DNA from 4 places in the Enterococcus sp. AZ163 genome. Region 1 is predicted to be linked to each of the others. Evidence: predicted binding sites of a transcription regulator. Region 1 holds the regulator's gene; each other region holds the start of a gene.
What was found. Region 1 encodes NrdR, which represses ribonucleotide reductase genes. Its sites were predicted from a motif close to ACACNATATATNGTGT; they were not measured.

Region 1 (5,062 bases):
GTGGATTATCTAGCTGGTAAATATCGTATGCTGGCTCTTCATAGGTGTGAGCTGTCAGCATTGCTTCCACCACCTGCTCTTCTAAAATAGCTGGAAAAATAACCTCGATTTTACTTTCCTGAACCTGTTCCTGTCGATTCAATTCACCAATTGTCGGATTTGCCTCACCAACTGGAGTAAAGCGTCCAGTTCCTGAGAGTGTATAGGAGGTAGCTTCATAATTACCTTGCTTGCCAGCTCCTGCTTCGGCTAACGCTGTTCGCATCGCTTTACTATCGTCCATTGGTACATAAACGGCTAACTTTTTTATAGGAATCGACTGACTCTCCACTAAATAAGTAGTATTTTTAACCTCTAGCAATTCACAGAACCAGTCGTTTAAACCATTAGGAATAATGTCCATGTTCGTATGTGCAACATAGACAGCAATATCATGCTTTAACAAATCTACATACATTTTTGTTTGAAAGTCATCCGTCGTCAAACGATCAATAGGGCGAAAAATAGGCGGATGTTTAACAATCAGCAAATCAATCTTTTTTTCAATCGCTTCTGCTACTACTGCTGGACGAACATCTAAACTCATCATGACTCTTTGGATATCTTTGTTTAAAGTACCAATGTGCAGCCCAACAGGATCCCCATCTTCAATTAACCATTCGGGACAATACTGTTTGAAACGCTCAATAAATTTACTTGCTTTCATCTAAAGCCTCCTTAATCCATTGAATCTCCCGCTCAACTTGAATAATTTTATCCTCAAGCTGCTGATTGCTTTTGGCTAAATTGGCACGAACCTTTTCTAATTTTTCAAGCTGATGCTGCCATTTCTTCAAGAAAACAGTTGACCGCTCCTGCAATAAATGTGGTCCAAAAAGTAATTCATGTTGCGTGTAACTCGCAGTTGAATCTAGTTTTTCAGCTACCATCACTTCATAGATCTTGTGATGATCTTCAAGAATTGTCTCAGCAATAATTGTGTAGCCCTCTGCTGCTAACCACTCTCTCAATTGTTTTTCACCAACATTAGGCTGCAAAATCAATCTTTCTTTGCCTGAAAAACGATGCATCCTTTTTCCGCGCTCTAAAATATCTCGTATCAAAACACCGCCCATTCCACAAATTGTGACGGTTTCGATGTTATCTTCTAGGAAAACAACCTCCATTCCATCACCTAAGCGTATCTCAATAAACTGCTCTAATCCATTTTTAGATACTTGTTTTCTTGCTGCTTCATACGGACCTTGAACCACCTCACCAGCAATCGCATACTGAATTCTTTCATTCCGCACTAAAGCTACAGGTAAATATGCGTGGTCGGAACCAATATCCGCTAGTCGAGCTTTTTTTGGCACATAATTAGCCACTACTTGTAAGCGTGGCGATAATTCATTAGCATTCATTTCGTCACTTCCTATCATTGATTATAGCACTCATCAAAAAAAGAACCTCAAAAAAAGGCGAGTCAACTTCGCTTTTTAATGAGGTATTTTGTTTCTTCTCAGTAAATTCTTTTTTTAGCCATTTCGACGATTTTCACCGATCATCCAAATCTCACGACTTAAATAACGAATACGCTCCATAATTCGTTTCGCCTTCAATGGTTCTTCATCTCCCCGCTGCGTCACAGATAGATGCTCCTCCAATTGTATCATGTCAAAATTTGATGAAAAGAAAGTAGGCAGTTGTTCTTGCATGCGATATTGAAGGATGACTCCTAAAACATCGTCTCGAATCCAAGCACTCATTGAGTCAGCTCCAATATCATCGATCATTAAAATTGGAGCCCGCTTAACGCTGTCTAATTTCGGTCCAACTTTATCTGTAGAAATCGCTTGTTTCATTTCACCAGCAAAAGTAGGAAAATGAACTAACGTTGTCTCATACCCTTTTACTGCTAGCTCATGGGCCATGGCTCCTAGCAAGTAAGTTTTTCCAACTCCAAAATCTCCTACTAAATATAATGCTTTATGAAAATCCTTTGGAGCAGCATTATATTGGTTTATGAAATCTAAAGAAGCTTCTAATGCTTCACTTCGACCAGAAGTCACTTCAAAGGTCCGAATCGATGCCTGACGAATATCTTTAGGCATATCAACCGAGTTAATTCGATTGCGAATCTCTTCTTCTTTTTTGCGCATCAATAATTCATCAGTAGGAACATAGGTTACATCAATAAAATGAAAATTAAGCGTTAATTTAGGTTCATATCCAGGAGCGATCATAGTAGGATCATCTGCCAAAAATTTTTTCTTTTCTTGAACAAATTCGTACAGCTTGGCAAAGGATTTCTCGATATCTTCTTGTGTCAATTTTGCCTTATGTCGCTCTATAAAATCACGTACATCGGAATCTTGAAGTACTTCCTGCATCATTTGCTGGTACCTGCCATCTACTCCACGTGACTTAATAATTCGATTCAGTTCTTTGCCTACATCTTCCATCAGCTCTCACCCTCTTTGTTCAGATATTCCGCCAGCTTGCGATTCAACTCGGCCTCTTTTTCTGGACTAATCTTCTTCTCTTTTGGTGGTTCTTTAATGTGCGTCGGCAGAATTTCTTTTCTACCTTGTGCCTTCCGACCAGCAGCATTATTACGGCGATTGGTGGTCTTTTTCTTGACCAGCTTTTGGTCTGCTTGACGAACATGTACAATGGCTTCTTCCGGTCGTTGAATCTTCCTTTGAGCCCAATCATTAGCGATTGCATTCAGATAGTTTTGATTAATTACTGCCTGGTTTTGAATCACTAATATGTAGTTAATTAGTATATTCACTACACTATTTGGAAATAAGTGACGACTCAGCAAATCTTCAATCAAGCGAATTTCTTGATTAGTTTCGTACCCACCCTTTTGCTTTTTAATTGCCTGCAGATATTTGATTGGTGGTATCCTTTCACTTTGACGAATTATTTCCTGTTCGGCCTTTGAAAATTCTCCTGATAAATTTCGATTATCAGCTAATTGTACTTCTGTCTCACCGTCTACGGATTTTATTTGTTTGCTTTTTACAATTAAATTTCTTAAAAAAGTTAACTGAATCTGATTTTGTTCACTGGATTTTACAGCAAAATCCAGCATTTCCATTTCATCAATCCCGTACATTTGATGTAAAGCTTCGATTTTTTTTTGATCTTCTTCCTCTAATGTCAAACTAAACTTCTCTAGCTGCTGATTGAAGAAGGTCCAGTCAAAAGTACTAGCTGCTACTTTTGGTTGAATAAATTTATCATGGGTATCATCAAATAGTTCCGTATTCGCAGCAAACCTCGTTTCTTCAAATCGATAACTATCGCGAAACCGTTTTGTAATGTTGGTTAATCCTTCTGTTGGAACTACCTTTGGACGGAAACGTTCAACTAATCGTTGAAAACGGCGTTCACCAATTTTTTCCATTAACAAATAACACATTAATGCGTCCTGAAAAAAATCGATAGGCATTAACGGAGGAATTAATTGATAAAATAGCGTCATCCCCAATTCATTATCTTCTTTCTGAAAAGTATTTAACAAGCCGATACCTTCCAGCTTTTCACGGGCTTTCAACATTGCAGCTAACCCGTTATCTATGGCGGCCAATAAATCAGCATGCATCAACTCAGGGCTTTTTCCTTCGACTGTAATGTCGCTAGATAGGTTTAAATACAGACTCAGAGCTTCCGCACCTATAATCGGTTGGTATAAAAATAATAGTGCTTGCTGGCGGCTCTCATCCAGCAGAGGACTGCCATAGACGGAGTAAATAGTCGTTGGCTTTAATTCAGATGTCACAAACTAGCCCCCTAAAATATTCAGTAACAATCAGTTCGATAATTGCCTCAGTTCCTGTCAAAGTTTAAAACAAATCCTGTTCTTTTCCATCAGCAGATTTGGCTTTATCTACGATTTCCTGTAATTCTTTTAAGAACACCGACATGTCCTTAAATTGGCGATAAACACTGGCAAAACGAATATATGCAATTTCATCAACATTCATTAAATCTTCCATAACATATTCACCGATTAAACTGGTAGATATCTCATTTTCACCTAAACCGCGAACACGATTTTCTACATGATCAACAATCTGTTCCATTTGCTCCATGGCAACAGGACGTTTTTCGGCCGAACGAATTAGCCCGCGCAGAATCTTGTCGCGATTAAATTCTTCCCGATCGCCATTACGCTTAACAACTAAAAGCGGTGCAGCTTCAATCCGTTCAAAAGTTGTAAAACGGAAACCGCAATTTTCACATTCTCTGCGTCTTCGGATGGCACGTCCATCATCGGTTTGACGACTATCAATGACTCTTGAGTTATTATGATTACATCTTGGGCAACGCATTTTTTCACCTCTCAGATGATAGTATTTTATTGTAACACGAGTTTATCATATCCTAATGGCTAAAAAAAGCTTTGTTATGCCATTTTTCGAATCTTTATTCAATAAAGGCTTGTTTTTTTAACCATTTTATCACTTGGTCAGCTGTTTCCTCTAAAGTTCCGCTATTATCAAAAATAACATCTGCCAGCTGCTTTTTTTTATTTAGAGGCATTTGGCTGTTAATTCGGTTCATTGCTTCCATTTCTGATAATTGATTTCTAACTATCAAACGTCTCAATTGAGTAGCATGATCGATATAAACAACAGCAATAGCATCCATTTTGTTTTCATAATGTCCTTCATAAAGTAAAGGGATATCAGCAATTACTAACGAATTACTTTTTCTGGCAACTTCTATCTGCCGATCAATTTCATTACGAATAAAAGGTTCAAGTGTTCGGTTAAGTTTTTTACGTTCTTCTTCATCCCTAAAAATAAGATTGCCTAATTTTCTTCGATTTAATGTTCCTTTAGGTGTAATGATCATTTCACCAAAAGCTTCAACAAGTGCAAAAAGACCGGGAGTACCTGGCTCGACAACTTCACGAGCCACTACATCCCCGTCTACAATAGGAAATCCAGCTGAGCGAAATACATTAACTACTGTCGATTTTCCACTAGCGATACCACCAGTAATCCCTAACACATAACTCATTTTTTTCACCTCTTCAGTTGTTGGCAATGTGGACAATAATGGG
Region 2 (5,062 bases), 1.2 Mb from region 1:
AAATTACGGTAGATTGACCCCAATCATTTAGGTAGGATAATTCGCGCTCCTTACGACGAGAGTTTTCAATCTGGGTAAAGCTGGTGCCGCCGCGACCAGAAACATCGACTGCTTGAACGCCTAAATCCAATAGCTTCTGGATTGTTTCCTGAGCCATACCAAAACCAACTTCTTTGACAATGACCGGCACTGAAACGGCGTCAATCGTATCACGAATATTGGTCTCCCATAGTTCAAAATCATGTTCCCCCTCAGGCATCACTAATTCCTGCGGTACATTCAAATGGATTTGCAAACCATCAGCATCCAAGAGGTCAATCATTTTTTGTGCGTCCTCAGCTGTTCGACCAGCACCCATGTTAGCAAGCAGTAGACCTTGAGGGTTTTCCTCTCGCACAATAGTATAGGAATCAACGACTGATGGATCTTTCAAGGCAGCAGATACTGAACCAGTTGCCATCATTAAGCCTGTTGCTTTAGCAACCATTGCCAGCTGCTGGTTGAAGACCTTAGTTTTTTCACTACCGCCAGTCATAGCATTAATGTAAAACGGTACTTCCAAGTTAAGTCCATTGATGGAAGTTGTTAAATCAATCTGATCATCGGAAATCGAAACCATTGACTGATGGACGAAAGATACCGCATCGAAGTCATTTTCCTTAGGTTTTTGCTGCTGTGCTTTCGCCAGCAACAGATGTTCATCTTTGCGATTCATCGGTGTTTTCCTCCGTTAAGTGGTAGACATGCAAGGGCAGCGGGGTGATTCCAGCTTTCTCCCATGAGCTCATCAAAGGTAGAATTCCAGCTTTTTTATCAACGATCACAATTCCACAATCGCCACCGCCAGCACCGGAAGACTTGGCCGCTCCTTCGTACTGTTCAGCTAAATCATTCAAGACCTTTAACTGTTGTGTTTCAATTGATACGTTACTAAACGTTGTTAATTGGTTAAGCAATTCGCGATTTTTGCGAATCATTGCTTGAATTTCGGCTACGTTTTCCTGCTTAAAGCCTTCAATCATTTGATCCACACAGGCTTTACTATCCGCTAGAAATTGTTTATAAGCTCCAGCCTTTTCTTCTCTTGATTGATGAACCTGATCCACCAAATCAGAAGTAGAGGCTGGACTGCCAGTCCAACCAATCAACAGACGCAAATCATCGGGCGCCTTCAAAGGTTCAATTCGCAGACTAGGCCAATCGCTCTCTACAATAGTTGATAAGGCTTCATGTTCTAGTTTTTCCAGCAGCCAATCATGGTCAAAGGTTGAAAAAGCCAACCAGCCACCATAACAGCTGGCTGCAATATCACCGCAGGAGCCGTTGCCTTGTACATTTAAATGAGCCAAGGTAGCCAGCTTGAACAGCTCCAACTGAGAAAGCTGCAGATCATAAAAGATGTTTAACGCTTTAACTGTGGCTACGGTTACGGCTCCACTAGAGCCTAAACCGTATTTGCGGCCATTGGAATTGTCTAATTCACTGGTCACTTTTAAATCAAAGAAAGCCAGTTCTTTCCCTTTTTCTTGAGCATAGCGTTCGGTAAAATGAATGGCTGCTAAGATATAGTGAAAGGGATTGTCCCGAATATCTAACACTAACTCATTGTTTCGTCGGGTCCACCGAATAGGCAGATCACTGTATTGAGCGGATTGAATACTGCCAATTCTTTTAGCAGCATCAATAGAGACATTAATGAATTGGTCAATTGCAACAATAATAGCTGGATGACCAGCTTCGACTACGGCATATTCACCAGCAATATATAATTTACCAGGAGCTGAAACTTCAATCATGCTTCTACTTCCTTCGTCATTATTTTGATCCCTGGCCCAGCATGAGCAGCGATCAATTGGTCTGCTGAAAAATGTTCTTGCAGCTTGCTTAACACAGTAGATTCATTTTTTTTCTGAACAAGAATCTTTACATTAGGTCCAGCATCAAGTGTAAAGTAGCAAGCTAAACCTTCATTCCGTAATTGACGAACAAGGGCCATCGCCCGCATACTTTCAGCCGACCAGTAGGTAAATGGAGGTATGGCTGCTAAGGTGGTACCATGCATCTTCAGAGCACTAGCCTCAGTAACTTCGCCCAGTGATTGGAAATCTTTGTTGGCAATGGCTGTTCGTGCTTTGGCTAAATCTTGAGGAACGGTAGCCAACCAACCATCGTAAAACGCAGAGGTTTCAACAGTTCGTTGCATGCCATCACGACTGGAGACATCTTTTTGCTGATCATTTACTACCACAAAGATCATGCTTAGCTCTTCTTCAAAGCCGTTTGATGGAATTGGTACAGCATACGAGCTGTCATCTGAATCTCCTTTTTCCCACTCCGCAAAGCCGCCATAAATACTTCGGCAGGCGGAACCTGAACCGCGACGAGCTAAGCGTGACAGCTCTTTTTCCTCTAAAGGTAATCCTAGCGCAGCGCTGGCAGCGCCGGCTAAAGCTGCTAAACCGCTCGCTGAAGAAGCCAGACCAGCTGCTGTTGGGACAAAATTCTGGCTGTCCACCTTGGCAAATAGCTGACTTTGCGCTTTCTCTCTAATTAGATCCAAAAAACGACTCACTTTAACTGTAGTTTCTCTGTCTTGTAAGTTATTATCTAAATAAAACTGATCCTCAGAAAATGTTGAGGAAAAGGTAACCGATGTCTCTGTGTAGAAAGCATCCAGTGTCAATGACAAGCTATTGTTCATGGGTAAAATCAGCTGCTGATCCGCTTTTCCCCAATATTTAATCAACGCGATGTTTGTGTAAGCTCGCGCGTGACCTTTATACATGTGCATATACCCCTAACCCTTCAATCCACGTATCGCGTGCGCCAGCACTCATTAGAATCTGTTGCAATCGACGTCCGCTTTCTTCGTTTTTTGTTAAAGCAATCATGCATCCACCACGACCGCCGCCAGTCAATTTCGCACCCAACGCTTGATTGGCTAAGGCAGTTTGAATTAAGTGGTTCAAGGCATAATTACTAGTTCCCAATGCTTGTAAATGTTCCTGTGCTCTCGTCATATAAGCCCCTAACAACTCGGGCTGATTAGACAAAATGGCTTGCTGTGCTTGCTTGGTCAGTTGACCCAGCTGTCGAATTCGGCTGCCGGTTACTAAACGGTCAACCTCCATTAAATGAGCGACGTCCTTTACTGCTTTGCGTGTTTGTCCTTTGTGTCCAGTATCTGCCACCACTAAGAAGGCGTCCATATTTAACTGGAAAGGTTGGAAATCTAAGCCTTTTTGATAAAGCAGCGGTTCCGTACCGCTAATCGTTGCTGCATCAATCCCACTAGGGTTCCCATGCGCTATTTTTTCGGCCTGATTAACAAATAACAATATATTTTCTTGATCAGTTGGCAGCCCTAGCCAGTCAAAGAATGCTCGGGTAATAGAGACAGCAACTGCTGCGCTGGACCCCATTCCACGTTCGGCTGGAACGGTACTCTCAATGGTTACATAAAATGGTTTCTGAATGGCAAATTGACGAACCAGCTGCCACAACAAAACAGTCACATTTCGCATTGAATGGGGTGCCTTTGCTAAAGGACCGTGATAAAAACTGGATTCAATCCATGATTCATTTCCTTGATGAAATTGGACGGTAGTCGTAATGCCGGTACCAGAAAAAGGAAAAGCAATTGCGGGTTCCCCGTATACTACCGCATGTTCTCCCATTAAAATGATCTTTCCACTGGCGTGTCCTAAACCGATGTTTTTCATTCAAAAAACTCCTTTTTATACCCGATACAGAATATTCAGCTCTGTATTCAATCTCTTCTATTTTACTCAGAGAAAACAAACAAGTAAATGAATCCGTTAAAAACTTTTATAAACTGAACTTTTTTTTAAACATTCCTTGACAGGCAAATTCTAATATGTTTCAAAGCTTTTTTTATTGACGACACCAGATATTGGGGGTATATTATTAAAGTTGAAGAAAAAACACCATATTTTGTATGAAACGAGTTGGAGGTAAATGAGCGTGATTGTATTAGCCGGTACTATTGGAGCAGGAAAATCCAGTTTGACTGCGATGTTGTCAGAACATCTAGGCAGCCAAGCTTTTTATGAATCAATTGAAGACAACAAGGTATTGCCATTATTTTATGCGAATCCAGAACAATATGCCTTTTTATTGCAAATTTATTTTTTGAATAAGCGGTTCGACAGTATCAAGCGAGCGATGCAGGATGATAATAACGTATTAGATCGTTCTATCTATGAGGATTCCTTGCTTTTCCATTTAAATGCTGACCTTGGTCGAGCAACTGATACGGAAGTGAAGGTCTATGATGAGTTATTGGCCAATATGATGGAAGAGCTGCCTTATGCGGCTCACAAGAAACATCCTGATTTATTGGTACACATTCGAGTTTCTTTTGAAACCATGCTGGATCGGATTGAAAAGCGTGGTCGGGATTATGAACAACTAAGCTTTGATCCAACACTTTATGATTATTATAAAGAACTGAATCATCGCTATGACCAATGGTATGAGGATTATAACGAAAGTCCTAAAATCCAAATTGATGGTGATAAGCTGAATTTTGTTGAAGAGGCTGATGCTCGTGATATTGTTCTACAAATGATCGATGAAAAAATTTCTGAAGTACAAAATATTTCGGTTATCTAAAATAGTAAAAGCAACTGTCTAAAAGAAGCGGGTCAGTACCGCTTCTTTTGGGCATTTTTTTGTGCAAACTCTTTGGTGAACCGATATAATAGAAAAGATGAGGAGGAGAACGCATGGAAACGCGCCGTACATTTAATCAAGGCTTGTGTACTTGGATCACGATCGATTCCAAGGACACAAAAGAAATAGAACAATTGAGAGAGACCTATCAGATTAGCGATGAAATGCTGACTTATTCTCTGGATAAGAACGAGCGGGCCCGGGTAGAGTATGATCCTCTTGACCATACATTATTGGTTATTTACAATGTGGCTCACCTGGAAAAGACTAACAATCATTATGAGACAAGTCCAATGGCCTTCATTATGAAGGATCATCATATATTTTCTTTTATTTCGGAGAAAACTAACTATGTGGTGGACTTAAT
Region 3 (5,062 bases), 690 kb from region 1:
ATTTGCCGTCCTTAATGAACAACACCCGGTTGCAATAGCTGGCAGTATACGGATCATGGGTTACCATCAGGATCGTCGTATCCTCATGCAGGTTAATCTCTGCTAAATAATGGAGAAAGTCCGCTGATGATTTCGAATCCAGCGATCCGGTGGGTTCATCCGCAAAAAGAATCTTCGGCTGGGTAATTAAAGCTCTCGCAGCAGCAGTCCGTTGTCTTTGTCCCACTGAAATTTCTTCCGGATAGCGATCCAAAATGCCTGTAATATCTAGTATGCTGGCATAATGCTTCAAACGTTGCTGCATCTGTTCATAGGTCATTTTGCTTACCGTTAAGGGTAGCAGAATGTTGTCTTCCACACTTAGACTGTCGATCAAATTAAACTCTTGGAAAATAAAGCCTAAATTCTCTCGTCGAAAATCAGTCAGCTGGCTGTCCCGCATCTGAGTAATGTTCTGGCCATCGATACGGACAGTTCCCATAGTGGGTAGTAATATAGTAGATAAAATATTCATCAATGTCGTCTTGCCGGCTCCGCTGGGTCCCATGATCCCAACGAACTCTCCTTCTTCAATTGAGAAGTTCAAATCGTTTAGCACACTGACTTTATTGCTGCGATTTCCGTAGCTTTTACTCAGATGTTGAACGTCAATCATTTTCTTCATATTATTTTGCACTCCGACAAAGCGCGTCAGCTCGTGCTTCCCACTTCCTTTAAAGAAATATTTGTGTGATTCCTCATAAATTCTAATGTTTTCTTAGTTAGTTTTATGGTATCATATCTAAGGCGAAATAAGGTGACGAACGTCTAGTGATCGTCTGACAAATTTGTCATGTGAAGGATTTTTTTTTGCGTTATTTTTCACAAAAGCAAAGACAATTAAATATGATGACCCGTAGTTTTCATTGAACTTTTCAATCACAAAGCACACTATATATAGTGTGCTTTTTCGTTTTTTAACCAAAATACCCACTATATATCGTTGCATCTTAGCGCAAAATGCTATATGATTAACTAGTCGAATTTAAGAAGAAACGGAGTGGTTGATATGATGGAAATCCGAACCAATGACACTGCAATCAACGATTTTCAACCTACTCTCAAAAGTATGAGAGTCATCAAACGAGACGGTCGTCACGTGGCCTTCGATGATAAAAAAATCTATGATGCATTGATTAAGGCAGAAACAAAAATTCACGGAACAATTGATCCTATGGCACATGAACGTATCCAGTCAATTGTCGAACGGGTAGATGCTGAGCTTGCTCAACGATTTACAGATAATGTAAAAATCTACGAAATCCAAAACATTGTGGAGCACATTTTATTAGAAGGTAATGAGTATGAATTAGCTGAGGAATACATACATTATCGTACCCAACGAGATTTTTCTCGCAGTAAAGCAACAGATATCAACTTCACAATTGGTAAATTAATCAATAAGGATCAATCAGTCGTTAACGAAAATGCTAACAAGGACAGCGATGTCTTCAATACTCAGCGTGACTTAACTGCCGGAATCGTTGGTAAGTCTATCGGCTTGAAGATGTTACCACCACACGTAGCGAATGCACACCAAAAAGGTGACATTCATTATCATGATTTAGATTACCATCCATACACGCCAATGACCAACTGCTGTTTGATTGACTTCAAGGGCATGTTGAATAACGGATTCAAGATTGGAAATGCCGATGTTGAAAGTCCAAAATCTATCCAAACAGCCACTGCTCAAATTTCACAAATTATTGCAAACGTGGCTTCCAGCCAATACGGTGGTTGCTCGGCTGATCGAGTGGATGAGCTATTAGCACCATTTGCTCGCTTAAACTACGAAAAACACATGAAGGATGCCGAAGAATGGATCGACAATCCTGAACGCCGTGAAGAATTTGCTAAGCAAAAGACTCGTAAAGATATTTATGATGCAATGCAAAGCTTGGAGTATGAAATCAACACCTTATTTACTTCCAATGGGCAAACACCTTTTACTTCCTTAGGCTTTGGTTTGGGAACTGACTGGTTTGAACGGGAAATCCAAAAAGCGATCCTGCAAATCCGGATCAACGGCTTAGGCATTGAAAAGCGGACAGCGATTTTCCCTAAATTAATCTTCACTCTACGTCGTGGTGTGAACTTGGACGCAGCTGATCCGAACTATGATGTGAAGCAATTGGCACTGGAATGTGCAACGAAGCGTATGTATCCAGATATCTTGAACTATGATCGATTAGTTGAGTTGACTGGCAGCTTTAAAGTACCAATGGGCTGTCGTTCTTTCTTGCAGGGTTGGAAGGATGAAAACGGAGAAGAGATTAACGTTGGCCGTATGAACTTAGGTGTAGTTACCTTAAACCTGCCACGGATTGCTATGGAATCAGCAGGCGATCGCAACAAGTTCTGGAGCTTACTAGAAGAACGTCTGCAAATAGCTAAAGACGCCTTAGTATTTCGCGTTGACCGCTGTAAAGAAGCGACCCCAGCGAATGCACCGATTCTTTATCAATATGGCGCCTTCGGTAAACGGCTGAAACGTACAGATTCAGTGGACGAATTGTTCAAAAACAAACGGGCAACTGTTTCTCTAGGTTATATCGGTTTGTATGAAGTTGCAGCTTCTTTCTTTGGCGGCGACTGGGAAGGCAATCCTGAAGCAAAAGAATTCACATTGGCTATCTTAAAAGACTTGAAGCAGCATACAGATGCTTGGGGCAACGAATACGGCTACCACTTCAGCGTATACTCTACACCAAGTGAAAGCTTGACTGACCGCTTCTGTCATTTAGACTTAGAACGTTTCGGTATTGTTGAAAACATCACCGACAAGGAATACTATACGAATAGTTTCCATTATGATGTTCGCAAAAATCCAACGCCTTTTGAAAAGCTGGACTTTGAAAAGGATTATCCAAAATACTGCTCAGGCGGCTTCATTCACTATTGTGAATACCCTGTTCTGCAACAAAATCCAACTGCTTTGGAAGCCGTTTGGGATTACGGCTATGACCGAATTGGTTACCTGGGTACCAACACACCAATCGATCACTGCTACGAATGCGGCTTTGAAGGAGACTTTAAGCCAACCAAACGCGGCTTTGAATGTCCACAATGCGGCAACCATGATCCAAAATCATGTGATGTGGTAAAACGTACTTGTGGTTACCTAGGCAACCCACAACAACGCCCTATGGTTCACGGACGTCATAAAGAAATCTCATCACGTGTTAAACATATGAAATAGAAACGATTGATCAGTCAAACAATCAAACGTTGAAGGAAACCAAACAGGGATAGAACTTCTATCCCTGTTTCTTTAAAGAAATCAGGTGAAATTATGCGTAATCCACAACCTAAAGAATGGCTAGCGAATGAATTAAGCCAACAGTATATTGCCGATTACAAAGCCTTTAATTTTGTAGACGGTGAAGGGGTGCGCAACAGTTTGTATGTTAGCGGCTGTCCCTTTGCTTGCGAAGGCTGCTTTAATGTTGCTGCGCAAAACTTCCATTACGGCAAACCATACACAATGGAATTGGAAGATCAGATCATCAAAGATACCGCCCACAACTACGTTCAAGGAATTACTCTTCTAGGGGGCGAACCCTTCTTGAACACTCAGGTATGCTTGCAGCTGATTGATCGCATCCAGGCTGAGTTTGGCGACACAAAGGATATTTGGTCTTGGAGCGGTTATACCTTTGAGGAATTACTGTTGGATAGCGAAGATAAGCTGGAGATGCTAAGCAAAATTGATATCCTAGTGGATGGCCGCTTCGACATCAATAAGAAAAACCTTATGCTGCAATTTCGCGGAAGCGCCAATCAACGAATCATCGATGTGCAACAATCCTTAGCTAAAGGTGAAGTAGTCATTTGGGAACGCCTGCATGATTCGGAAAAGGCCTTTGAACAAATTAAAAAAAGTGAATTAATTTAGTTCCATAGATTCAAAATAAACAAACAACCAGATTTGAAGGCTGCTGCAGCTTCAAACCTGGTTGTTTTTATTTACTTAATTGCAATAATTTATTGGCCGTATTGGCATTTCTGATGGTCACATGATTGTTGACCGATGAGCTGGCAATCTTTGACCATCTGGATTTAGAAAATGTTTTCGCCGATGCTGACCAGAAAATGACTCGACCATGATGGGCAATTTTTTCATATTCTGGTTTAATTTCTCCTACTGCAGTAAAGACCTCCTCCACACTGATGGGTGGAATCAGGAAAATTGCATAATGGATGGATTCCTTATCATCATCCCACCAATTAGGCGCATGACTTAACGTCTCAGCTAATTCATCGGCTGAAACAATATTTACTGGGATTGTTAGCGCGAACTCTGCAGCAATAACTGCTTCACACTGCTCAATTAACTCGTTCTTGTCTTGGCATTCGCTGGAGAAAACAACATTACCGCTATTGATATAGGTGACTACCTCCGTAAATCCAAGTTCCTCAAAAGCTTGCCTTAAAAGAGGCATAGCTATTTTGTTTTTGCCTCCTATATTGATCCCACGCAAAAGTGCAATGTATTTTTTCACACGCTAGCCCCTTTTCTCTTTTATTTAGTGTTAGTAGGTTCGTTCTTCCCACAAAGGTAGTACGATATTTTCGTAAGACATGGGGTCTAAATTGGTTAGGGTTATTCCTAACAAGCGAATTCCCTTTTCAATACCACCGACCTCTTCCCAAATCAAACGGGCTTGAGAATACAACTCTTCTTTTTTCACTATGTAATAAGGTAAGGTTACGCGCTTAGTGACTGTTGTGTAGTCCGTGTAGCGAATCTTGACTACCACCGTCTTGCCATGTCGCTGAACCCGTCGTAAGGAACCTTCTACCTTCTCCGCCAGTTGACGCAGCTGCGATAGTACTTCATCCTCCGTAGTCAGAGAACGGCCATATGTGTGTTCTTTGCCGACTGATTTACGTTCTCGTGTCACAGATACTGGTGAATCATGAATTCCACGGACCTTCCGATACAAAGAGTAGCCCATTTTGCCAAATTCTTGAATCATAAACATTTCACTTTTTTCATATAAATCGCCACCAGTAAAAA
Region 4 (5,062 bases), 550 kb from region 1:
CATTGTTCAAGTAAGGAGCTGGATAGTAAATTTTACCAATTTTCTTTTCTTGACGTTCTTCGATTAAACGAGTGATTGGGTGTAAGCTAGCACTAGTATCATTGATATATGAAATTGAACCATTCGGAGCAACAGCTAAACGGTTTTGGTGGTACAAGCCGTCTTTTTGAATGGCTTCTTTTAATGCTTGCCAATCTTCTTTTGTTGGAACGAAAATGTCTTTAAAAATTTCTTTGACTTTATCTGTTTTAGGTAAGAATTCATCTGACAAATACTTATCAAAATAGGTTCCATCTGCATATTTAGACTTTTCAAAGTTATGGAAAACTTGTTTGCGCTCCTTGGCGATTTGGTTGCTTTCCATTAACGTCCAGTAATTTAACAAGGTAAAGTAAATATTAGTGAAATCAATGGATTCCTCTGAGCCGTATACCATCAAATTTTTAGCAAAGAAGCTGTGTAGTCCCATCGCCCCTAAACCAATCGTGTGGTTAAGGTTATTACCATTTTGAATAGAAGGAACCACATCAATATTTGAAGCATCTGTAATATAAGTTAATCCACGAACCATCGTACGAACCGATTGACCAAAGTCTGGACTTTCCATCAAGTTAACGATATTGGTAGAACCTAAGTTACATGAAATATCAGTTCCTAAATCATCATACTCCTGACGATCGTTAATTGCTGAAGGTGTTTGAACCTGCAGAATTTCTGAACAAAGGTTACTCATAACGATTTTGCCATCAACAGGGTTGGCCTTATTCGCTGTATCGATGTTAATGATATACGGATAACCAGATTCCTGCTGCAGCTTAGATAATTCATTTTCTAAATCGCGGGCACGAATTTTCTTCTTACGAATGTTTGGGTTAGCGACCATGTTGTCGTATTCTTTAGTGATATCAACGTAAGAATAGGGAACACCGTATTCACGTTCGATACCGTAAGGACTGAATAAATACATATCCTCATTTTTGCGAGCCAATTCGTAAAATTTATCCGGTACGGTTACCCCTAAGGATAAAGTTTTTACCCGGATTTTTTCGTCTGCATTTTCTTTTTTTGCAGACAAGAAAACTTCAATATCTGGATGGAAAACATCCAAGTAAACAACACCGGCACCTTGACGTTGACCTAGCTGATTAGAGTACGAAAAGCTGTCTTCAAACAATTTCATTACAGGAACGACGCCGCTGGCAGCCCCATCATAGCCCTTAATTGGCGCGCCCGCTTCACGCAGGTTCGACAGGTTGATTCCAACGCCGCCGCCGATTCGAGACAATTGCAACGCTGAATTGATTGAACGTCCAATGCTGTTCATGTCGTCAGTCACTTGGATTAGGAAACAAGATACGAGCTCCCCACGTCTTTTGCGGCCAGCATTCAAAAAGGAGGGTGTAGCTGGTTGGTAACGCTGATGAATCATTTCATCAGCTAAACGTAGAGCCAATTCTTCATCACCATTGGCAAAGTAAAGGGCGTTGTAAGCTACCCGGTCTTCATAGCTCTCTAAATATTCAGTTCCTTCATTGTTTTTCAACGCGTATTGTGAGTAAAACTTGTAAGCCGCCATGAATGATTTGAAGGTGAAGTTTTGTTCATCTAAAAAGGTAAATAACCGATCAATAAATTCTGGGGAATAGTTCGCAATGAATGCTTCTTCTAAATAGTCATGCTCTACCAAATAAGCAATTTTTTCCTGGACAGTCGCGAACTTACGGGTATTTGGCTCTGCGTTTTCTTTAAAGAATGCTTCTAGAGCGTCTTTATCTTTATTCAAAGGGATTTGTCCATTAACTGGACGATTGATTTCATTGTTTAGTTTAAAGTAGCTTACGTCTCCTAAGTCTTTTAGGCTCATATCGTCACATCTTTCCTTATTCATAGTTTTGGACTAATTCTTCAATTGAAAAATTAGTCCACAGATCATAATGCTATTATAAAGAAGAAACTTTGCAATCCTTCGACTGCAAAGCTTCAGGTTAAGCTAATGCTTTTAATTGATCAGGTCTAAAACCGATAATCGCAGATTGGCCACCGAAAATTACTGGGACACTTTGGAATCCTTGGTTCTTCAAGAAATCTAGTGCTTCAGGCTCGTTGTCGATATTCACTTCTTCAAAGGGAATACTATTATCTGATAAATAACGTTTTGTCATTTTGCATTGCATGCAGTTGTCTTTTGAATATACTTTAACCATAAAAAGGCCTCCTTTTTCTTTACATTACCTAGTATAAAAGATATAGGAGAAAAGTCAATTACAAGATACTACATCTTGTGCTGCAAGAAAGTGCATACACAATAGTTTGTGTTTTTTGGAAAACTGTGAAAACTCACCATTACACAGATTTTAGCGTCTTTAAAGAAAGAACAATGTTAGTCAACGTTTTTTTTAGCAAATAAAAAAATTTAGAATAACTTTTTTAACAGGATTAAAACTATAAAACCAGTGATTTGTCAACTGAAATGCTCAAGATTTTATTGACTTCTAATGACAATAAATGTATTCTAAATGAGAAAGATTATCATTATTAATGAGAGTGAAAAGCAGGTGGAGGAGCCATGACTACATTAGCAGAAACGCCATTAAATCAAGTGGTGCAAATTGAATCCATTCAATTGGATAGTGAATTGAAGCGTCGTATGCAGGATTTAGGGATGACAGTTGGAACGAAGGTAGCTGTAGTGAATCATTCCGGCGACAATAGCATTGTTTTATTACATAATACCCGGGTAGCTTTGGATAAGTCTTTGTTAATGAGTATACTCGTGAAAGAAGTAACAGAAGATCAACAGGCGTGGTCTTCACTGGATCAGTTGGCTGTGGGAGAAGAAGGCCAAATTGTCAATGTTCATGGCAGTGGTGCGGTGAAACGCCGTTTAATGGATATGGGCCTGACTAAAGGAACCAACGTAATGGTTGTGAAGCTGGCTCCTTTAGGTGATCCGATGGAAATTCGGGTTCGTGGATATGAATTAAGCTTGAGAAAAAGTGAATCAGAGATGGTTGTTGTGGCCAAGGAGGCGGAATAAATGGCAGAATTGCATATTGCTTTGGCAGGAAACCCCAATAGTGGGAAAACCAGTACCTTTAATGTACTGACCGGAACCAATCAATTTGTCGGGAATTGGCCAGGTGTAACAGTTGAGCGTAAAGAAGGAAAATACAAAAAACAGCATGACGTAATTATTGATGATCTACCCGGCATTTATTCATTGTCCCCCTATTCTCCAGAAGAAGTGGTAGCTAGGGATTATTTATTGTCAGATATTCCTGATGTCATTTTGAATATTATCGATGGTACGAATTTGGAACGGAACCTCTATTTGACAACGCAATTAATTGAAACAGGAATCCCTGTGGTAGCAGCAGTCAACATGATGGACTTGATCAAAAAAGACGGGAAACAAATTAACTTAGAAAAATTGTCTTATGCATTAGGTGTGCCCGTTATTGGTATCAGTGCTTTGAAAAATTGGGGCGTTGATAAGGCTGTCGAACAAGCGATAGAGCTTGCGAAAAAAGGAACGCCTGAAGAAATCAGCTATCCTCATTATGACAAGCGAATTGAAGCTGCTCTTAGTGAAATTACAGCAGTTTTAGGCAACACTGTGTTAGAAAAATATAGTCGCTGGTACAGTGTAAAGTTGTTTGAACGCGACATGCGGGCGCAGGAGCAGTTGACATTAAGCAGTATTCAGCAAAAAGAGATCGAAGAAACCATCAAAATTACTGAGAAAATTTTGGGTGATGATGCGGAAACGATCATTATTAATGAGCGTTATGAATTCATCACCAATTTGCGCACCCTATGTATTGTTGATCATGATGAATTCAAATTATCTGTTTCTGATAAAATAGATCGTGTTGTTACCAATCGGTTTTTGGCTTTACCTATTTTTGCTCTTGTCATGTGGCTCGTTTACTATATTTCAATTCGGACAATTGGGGTAATGGGTACTGACTGGGTAAACGATGTTCTTTTTGGTGAGGCAGTGCCTAATTTTGTAGGGAATGCCTTGGCTTCATTGAATGTGGCAGATTGGATGCAGAGCTTGATTTTGGATGGAATTATTGCTGGTGTTGGAGCAGTTTTAGGGTTCTTACCACAATTAATGGTTCTATTCTTCTGTTTAGCCTTATTAGAAGATTGCGGCTATATGGCTCGGATTGCGTTTGTGATGGACCGGATTTTTCGTAAATTTGGATTGTCAGGGAAATCATTTATTCCTATGCTGATTGCGACTGGCTGTGGAGTCCCTGGGGTAATGGCCAGCCGAACCATCGAAAACGAAAAAGATCGCCGTATGACAGCGATGTTAACGACCTTTATGCCTTGTTCCGCTAAGTTACCGATTATTGCATTGGTAGCAGGAGCGTTTTTCCCTAACAGTAGTTGGGTTGCTCCATCCGCTTACTTTATTGGAATGGGCGCAATTGTCCTTTCAGGAATTGCTTTGAAGAAAACCAAATTGTTTGCTGGGGATCCAGCACCGTTTATTATGGAGCTTCCGCTGTATCATGTACCTAGAATTGGTAATACCTTACGATATACGTATGACCATAGTAAAGCCTTTGTAAAACGCGCTGGAACAATTATTTTTGTTTCCAGTATCATTATCTGGTTTATTTCCAGCTACAACTTCTCACTGCAATCAGTGAATGAAAATGACAGTATGTTAGCCTTCTTAGGTGGTTTGATTGCACCAATCTTTGCACCTTTAGGCTGGGGCGACTGGCGTGGTGCAGTAGCGGCTATTACTGGTTTAGTTGCGAAGGAAAATGTTATTGGAACCTTTGGTATTTTGTATCGTCATGCAGAAGTAGCTGAAGATGGTGTGGAAATCTGGCAGGCATTAAGAGCAGCTTATACACCTGTTGCCGGATATTCCTTCTTAGTATTCAACCTGCTCTGTGCACCATGTTTTGCAGCGATAGGCGCGATTCATCGGGAGATGGGCGATACGAAGTGGACCTTCAGAGCAATTGGTTATCAGTGCGGCTTGGCTTATGTAGTCAGCTTTATCATTTATCAAATCGGACATGTCGCTTTTGAA

Region 2: IGI46_RS06755 (deoxynucleoside kinase) is a predicted target of NrdR. The motif match lies at 3,945-3,960, and genes of this name have one in related genera.
Region 3: nrdD (anaerobic ribonucleoside-triphosphate reductase) is a predicted target of NrdR. The motif match lies at 928-943, and genes of this name have one in related genera.
Region 4: nrdH (glutaredoxin-like protein NrdH) is a predicted target of NrdR. The motif match lies at 2,270-2,285, and genes of this name have one in related genera.

Annotation. Positions count from the first base shown of each region.
Region 1 is NZ_JBIPAO010000001.1:2,562,773-2,567,834, reverse strand. It holds gene IGI46_RS12220 (Nif3-like dinuclear metal center hexameric protein) at 1-706, opposite strand, end outside; gene IGI46_RS12215 (tRNA (adenine(22)-N(1))-methyltransferase) at 693-1,403, opposite strand; gene dnaI (primosomal protein DnaI) at 1,518-2,444, opposite strand; gene IGI46_RS12205 (replication initiation and membrane attachment family protein) at 2,444-3,772, opposite strand; gene nrdR (transcriptional regulator NrdR) at 3,837-4,325, opposite strand; gene coaE (dephospho-CoA kinase) at 4,420-5,019, opposite strand; gene mutM (DNA-formamidopyrimidine glycosylase) at 5,025-5,062, opposite strand, start outside.
Region 2 is NZ_JBIPAO010000001.1:1,398,999-1,404,060, forward strand. It holds gene fni (type 2 isopentenyl-diphosphate Delta-isomerase) at 1-715, opposite strand, end outside; gene IGI46_RS06740 (phosphomevalonate kinase) at 699-1,796, opposite strand; gene mvaD (diphosphomevalonate decarboxylase) at 1,793-2,785, opposite strand; gene mvk (mevalonate kinase) at 2,778-3,722, opposite strand; gene IGI46_RS06755 (deoxynucleoside kinase) at 3,979-4,635, shown strand; gene IGI46_RS06760 (magnesium transporter CorA family protein) at 4,749-5,062, shown strand, end outside.
Region 3 is NZ_JBIPAO010000001.1:1,872,379-1,877,440, reverse strand. It holds gene IGI46_RS08870 (ABC transporter ATP-binding protein) at 1-664, opposite strand, end outside; gene nrdD (anaerobic ribonucleoside-triphosphate reductase) at 1,049-3,241, shown strand; gene nrdG (anaerobic ribonucleoside-triphosphate reductase activating protein) at 3,335-3,937, shown strand; gene IGI46_RS08855 (DUF1697 domain-containing protein) at 4,005-4,544, opposite strand; gene dinB (DNA polymerase IV) at 4,575-5,062, opposite strand, start outside.
Region 4 is NZ_JBIPAO010000001.1:2,012,051-2,017,112, forward strand. It holds gene nrdE (class 1b ribonucleoside-diphosphate reductase subunit alpha) at 1-1,864, opposite strand, end outside; gene nrdH (glutaredoxin-like protein NrdH) at 1,986-2,204, opposite strand; gene IGI46_RS09525 (FeoA family protein) at 2,567-3,037, shown strand; gene feoB (ferrous iron transport protein B) at 3,038-5,062, shown strand, end outside.